DNA from 2 places in the Bacillus pfraonensis genome. Region 1 is predicted to be linked to the other one. Evidence: riboswitches for the same ligand, from Rfam matches in the RefSeq annotation. Region 1 holds a riboswitch; the other holds the start of a gene.
The links. Region 1 has a riboswitch for S-adenosylmethionine ahead of KFD70_RS18340 (peptide ABC transporter substrate-binding protein). Riboswitches for the same ligand answer to the same signal wherever they lie in the genome.
Positions count from the first base shown of each region.

Region 1 (3,384 bases):
GAATAATTTTTCAAATATAATTGCTCAAGCCATTGAAGCAACAAATAAAAAAGCTAGGGGGAATTAATATGACAGTAACAAGCTTACAAGATTGCACAACATTACATAACGGTGTAAAAATGCCTTGGTTTGGTTTAGGCGTTTTTAAAGTTGAAGATGGTACACAGGTAATTGATTCTGTAAAAACAGCTATTAAAAACGGATACCGCAGCATCGATACAGCTGCAGTGTATAAAAATGAAGATGGCGTTGGACAGGCAATTCGTGAATGTGGAGTTCCCCGTGAAGAATTATTCATCACATCAAAAGTATGGAACAGTGATCAAGGCTATGAATCAACATTACAAGCCTTCGAAACAACATTACAAAAATTAGGCTTGGAATACTTAGATCTATACTTAGTACACTGGCCTGTAAAAGGAAAATATACAGAGACATGGAAGGCATTAGAGAAACTTTATAAAGACGGCCGTGTTCGTGCTATCGGCGTTAGCAATTTCCAAATCCATCACTTACAAGATATTCTAGAAATCGCTGAAATTAAACCGATGATTAATCAAGTTGAATATCATCCACGCTTAACACAAGAAGAACTTCACTCTTTCTGTAGAGATCATACTATTCAACTAGAAGCTTGGTCACCATTAATGCAAGGTCAATTACTCGACCATCCAGTATTGCAAGAAATTTCTACAAAATATAACAAATCAACAGCACAAGTCATTTTACGCTGGGATTTACAAAATGAAGTTGTAACAATTCCTAAATCAATTAAAGAACACCGTATTATCGAAAATGCAAACATCTTTGATTTTGAATTGAGTGCAGATGATATGAAAGCAATTCAGTCATTAAATGAAAATCACCGCGTCGGTCCAGACCCTGACAATTTCGACTTTTAAAAAGAAGCGTCACTACAAATATTTGCAGTGACGCTTCTTTTAATTAAAAAACTGAAAATTTAAACTATATTTCATTTTATTGACAGTTCATTCACCTAGGTGTAATATTTTGAATAATCAAAGAAACAAAAAATTAATATAAATCATTATGTTTACTCATTGTATCAAGAGAGGTGGAGGGACTGGCCCTTTGAAACCTCGGCAACAGGTTCACTTTGAATACTGTGCCACTTCCTGCAAGCATTATGCTTGAAAGATAGAATGAGGGACTTCGTTTATATACAGGTACGTGCCTTGTAAACAAAACTCCCTCTTTCTCGATAAGAAAAGAGGGAGTTTTTCTTTCCCTCACAAATTGTTCATCAACTAATAACCAAACAATTTAGGGAGGAATTTTACATGAAAAAGAAATTTGTACCTGCTGTCGCATCTGTTTTAGGAGCAAGTCTTTTATTAACAGGTTGCGGTAGCTATAAAGACGAAGCAAGTGAAGCAAAAGCAAAGGATAAAGCCCCTGATAAACAAGTATTGAACTTGGCCACTGGTACAGAAATCCGTACAATGGATACTGCTCGCGCCACAGATACTGACTCTGGCCAAGTAATGAGAAACGTATTTGAAGGTTTATATAACCTCGGTGAAGGAAACAAGCCTGTTCCTGGTGTAGCAAAGTCTCATGCGGTTAATCCTGATAAAACAAAATATACGTTCCATTTACGAGATTCAAAATGGTCAAACGGTACTCCTGTGACAGCAAAAGATTTTGTCTTTGCTTGGCAACGTGCCGTTGATCCAGCGACTGCTTCTGAATACGCATTTCTATTCTTTGATATAAAAAATGCGAAAAAGATTAATAATAAAGAACTTCCGGCTGACCAGCTCGGTGTAAAAGCAATCGATGACCACACCTTTGAAGTTGAATTAGAGCGCCCTGTTCCCTACTTTATTAGTTTAACGGCATTTCCAACATTCTTACCAATTAATGAAGCATTCTTCAAATCACAAGGTGATAAATATGCTTTAGAAGATAACACGATTCTTTATAATGGTGCCTTTACATTAAGTGATTGGAAACATGAACAAAGCTTTAAGTTCAAGAAGAATACCAACTATTGGGATAAGGATAATGTGAAACTTGAAGAAATTAATTTTAATGTCGTCAAGGATCATTCAACAGCTGTTAATTTATATGAATCAAAACAAATTGATCGACTTACTTTAACATCTGATCTTGTTGATAAATATCGCAAAGATAGTAACTTTAAAGAACGACCAGATGTCGGGGTACAATTTGTACGTATGAACCAGAAAAATAAAACGTTACAAAATATAAATGTTCGTCAAGCAATCGATAAATCGATAGATAAGAAAGCATTTGTAAATGTGCTTTTAAATGATGGCTCTCTACCCTCCTATTCTCTAGTGCCAAAAAATTTCGCCAAAGGGCCAAATGGAAAAGACTTCCGTGAAGAGAATGGTAATTTAACAAAAGAAAACACAAAAGAAGCGCAACAGTTTTGGAAACAAGCAAAACAAGAATTAGGATCTGACAAAATTTCAATTGAATTATTAACAAGTGATGGCGATCTACCTAGAAAAACAGGTGAATATTTAAAAGAACAACTAGAGAAAAATTTAGAAGGATTAACAGTAAATGTTAAGCCTCAACCACGTAAACAACAAGTCACATTATTACTACAAGGAAATTATGAGATTGCTATTGACGGATGGAGCCCGGATTTTGCCGATCCAATTACATTCTTAGAGTTATTTACAACTGATAACTCATACAACTTAGATCACTATTCTAACAAAGAATTTGATAATCTAATCCAAAAAGTTAAAACCGACTTAGCTGGTGATGAAAAAGCACGTTGGGAAGCTTTAAAACAAGCAGAAAAAATCTTATTTAAAGATGCCGTTATCTCTCCTCTTTATCAAAATGGAACAACATACTTAGAGCGTTCTTATGTCAAAGGCGTAGTTGAAGTTGATTTTGCAGGGCCACTTAACTTCAAATGGGCGAAAGTTGAGAAGTAAACAGCCCGTGTAAAATGTCATTTTCATAAAAAGAAAAAGGAATCCTTCAACAGGACTCCTTTTTCTTTATGCTTCTTTTATTACATGTCTCTTTCTTTTTACTATTACTGATATCCCTACAGCAACTAGCGATACCATTTGAGTAATAATAATTATAAATAATAGAAAGATAACATTCTCTTTTAAGTTTCCGCCACCAAATACTATTGCGAAATAACCCTTTGCGGCATATGTTGCGGGAAATAATTCACCGATTGTTTGATATGTTTTTGATAACATAGCATACGGTACCATCACACCAGAACTTACAAGTTGTAAAGAAAGCGAAATAATATTAAAGAGCATGCCTGCATTTCCAAATAAGGTAATAAACATTTGTGTTAATGATAGGAAGGAAAAGAAGACAATTGCTTGGAATATCCATACATTCCATACCGTTTCT
Region 1 covers NZ_JAHCDO010000018.1:65,890-69,273, forward strand. The annotation lists gene proC (pyrroline-5-carboxylate reductase) at 1-67, shown strand, start outside; gene KFD70_RS18335 (aldo/keto reductase) at 69-902, shown strand; SAM riboswitch class I at 1,061-1,165, shown strand; gene KFD70_RS18340 (peptide ABC transporter substrate-binding protein) at 1,302-2,942, shown strand; gene KFD70_RS18345 (YhgE/Pip domain-containing protein) at 3,009-3,384, opposite strand, start outside.

Region 2 (3,384 bases), on a different contig from region 1:
TTTCACACCTTGTTTTTCCACAAGTCTTGTCGTCTCATTTGCATCTGCATGCTCATCTAAATAAGCAATAGCAATATGTGCGCCCTCTTTAGCAAAAGCAATGGCAACTGCCCTTCCAATTCCACTATCTCCTCCTGTAATAAGTACATTTTTCCCTTTTAATTTTTCACTACCACGGTAATTAGGGTCCTCGTACTTCGGAAGAGGGTCCATCATCGATTCTATTCCTGGTTGTTTATTTTGGTGTTGCGGTGGCAACGTTAAAAACTTTTTTTGTTCTGTCATGTATCTTTCAGCTCCTTCTCATTTCTCTTTCTTATGATGTACACAATAATGAAAAGTACTTATACGTGAAAAGCCGAAATATAGAAGCAATCTTACGATTAATATTCGAAATTAAGACATAAAATATGAATTGTTATAAACTTTTTATGCAAAACTCTTGCAATACAGTTAAAAAACGAATATTATATATAACTGTTGTGACAATTATTCGTGAACAGAAAGGATGTTTATATGTTTAACCTTTCAAAACATAAAACTTCTATTAAAACTGAAATTATGGCAGGTATCATTACCTTCTTAACAATGGCATATATTATTGTCGTAAATCCTATCATCCTTGGTGATGCAGGTGTTCCATTTGAACAAGCATTTACAGCGACAATTATTGCAGCTGTTGTCGGAACATTATTTATGGCAATCTTCACAAACTTACCAATTGCAATTGCACCGGGTATGGGGCTTAACGCTTATTTCTCTTACTCTGTTGTAAAAGCGCATGAAGGCATGACATTTACAATTGCATTCTCTGCTGTATTCGTAGCAGGCATGATTTTAATTTTGTTATCATTCACATCATTCCGTACAAAACTAATGGAAGCTATTCCTGAAAACTTAAAACATGCAATTACTGCTGGGATTGGCTTATTTATTGCTTTTATCGGTTTACGTATGACAGGAATTGTAGTGAAACATGACTCAAACTTAGTTGGCCTTGGAGACCTTCACTCTGCTCCAGTACTACTTGCATTAGCTGGTCTTGGAATCACACTTATTCTTATGTCTTTAAACATAAACGGCGCATTATTCTTCGGTATGTTATTAACAGGAATTATCGCTTATTTCACAGGACAGTTAACATTCTCAAACGGCATTACATCAATGCCTGGATTACCAGAAGGAATTATTGTTTCTAACCCAATTACAGCTGTTTCTGATGTCATTAATTACGGACTATACGGCGTAGTATTCTCGTTCTTCCTTGTTACGCTATTCGATACAACAGGTACACTACTTGGTGTTGCACAGCAAGGTGGATTTATGAAAGATGGCAAACTGCCGAAATCAGGACGCGCTCTTTTATCTGATTCTTTCTCAGCAACGATCGGTTCTATGTTCGGAACAACACCATCAACAGCGTACATTGAATCATCTGCAGGTGTTGCAGCTGGTGGACGTACTGGTTTAACAACAATTACAGTTGCTGCATTATTTGCGGTTGCTGCATTCTTCGGTCCTCTAGTAGGCGCTGTTTCTGGCGTATCAGCAATTACATCTCCATCATTAATTATTGTTGGTAGCTTAATGATGGGCTCTGTACGTCACATCGATTGGGATACATTCGACGAAGCATTCCCTGCATTCTTAGTAATCTTAAGCATGCCACTTACATCAAGTATCGCAACAGGTATTGCACTTGGATTCATTTCATATCCACTTATGAAAATGGCAAAAGGACAATTCCGCGCTGTACATCCACTTGTATACGTATTTGGTATTTTGTTTGCTTATCAGTTGATTTTCTTACCGCATTAAAATTCCTCGTAATGAGGAATTTTTTTTATGAAAAGTGTTTGACAACATTATATAAATGTGGAATAATTCGAACTAGTTGAATATTTGATGTCTTATCAAGAGCAGGTGGAGGGATGAGCCCTACGAAGCCCGGCAACCGACCCATAATGGGCACGGTGCTAATTCTTACAACACATTGTGTTGAAAGATAAGAGTAACGTGATAAGACGTCTTTTCTCTTTGAAAAGGCGTTTTTTATTTCCTCTCCTCCCCTCTCTTCTTACATTCAGGAGGGATTTTTTTATGAAGAAATTATGTTCCATCTTATTAATCATTCTCTTGTTCACATTAACAGCTTGTACAAATGAACAAGATGCTGTTTCTTCACAGAAACAACAAACCGTAAAAAAAGAAACGACCTCTTCACAAAGTAATTCACAGACAGAAATTCCAAAACAAGTGCAAAAACCGTTAAAAGTTGCTTTAATTATGCAAATGTCTATCGGAACATTCTCCTCCCAATATATTGAGGGGGTAAAAAAGCAAATTGAACAATTTGGTGGTAGCGTACAAGTATACAATTCCGACAATGACTTAGCGAAAATGGCAGCAAATCTAGATACTGCGATTAATTCAAAAGTTGATGGAATTTTAATTGATCACGGTCGCTCTGAGGCACTAAAGCCAGGCGTAGAAAAAGCCTTACAAGCAAACATTCCAATAGTCGCATTTGATAATGATTTACGTTTACCTGGTGTAACCGTTATTGATCAAGATGACTATAGTCTCGCATGGAAGTCGTTAAAAACATTAGCTGAAGATTTAAATGGAAAAGGAAATATAGCTGTAGTATGGGTTGGCGGCTTTGCTCCAATGGAACGTCGCAGCGTTATCATTGATGCATTTTATAAACGTTATCCAAATATAAAAGAAGTAGCTCGATTCGGTACTGCTAGTAATAACACGCCACTAGATACACAAACACAAGTAGAAGCATTATTAAAGAAATATCCTAACAAAGGCGATTTACATGCTATTTTTGCTTCTTGGGATGAATTTGCCAAAGGGGCTGTAAAAGCACTTGAACAAGCTGGTCGCACTGATATAAAAGTATACGGCATTGATTTAAGCAACGAAGATTTACAATTAATGCAAAAAGAAAACTCACCTTGGGCTGCCACAACTGCAACTGATCCAGCTGAAGTAGGTAAAGTACAGGTACGCTTCCTGTATAAAAAAATTGCCGGCGAACATACGCCAGATATTTACTCGTTAGACCCATACATTGTAAAGAAAAATAGTTTACCTACAGAAAGTATCACTATGGAACAATTGTCTAAATACATAAGCGGCTGGGGAAATTCAAAAGATGCGTACTCACCTTGGATGAACAAATTAGAGAAGGAGAAAAAACGATGACATTCTCACTTCAAAACATCACACATTCTTATACAACTACCCCTGTGCTACAAGATGTTTCCATAGAGGTACAAAAGGGAAAAATTCATGCGTTACTTGGAATGAATGGTGCAGGAAAAAGCACCTTATTAAAAATAGCAACTGGCGAAATCCGTCCAGTTGCCGGCA
Region 2 covers NZ_JAHCDO010000021.1:40,136-43,519, forward strand. The annotation lists gene KFD70_RS20060 (SDR family oxidoreductase) at 1-285, opposite strand, end outside; gene KFD70_RS20065 (NCS2 family permease) at 517-1,818, shown strand; SAM riboswitch class I at 1,908-2,012, shown strand; gene KFD70_RS20070 (sugar ABC transporter substrate-binding protein) at 2,101-3,216, shown strand; gene KFD70_RS20075 (sugar ABC transporter ATP-binding protein) at 3,213-3,384, shown strand, end outside.
Region 2: another riboswitch for S-adenosylmethionine. It lies ahead of KFD70_RS20070 (sugar ABC transporter substrate-binding protein); the one in region 1 lies ahead of KFD70_RS18340 (peptide ABC transporter substrate-binding protein).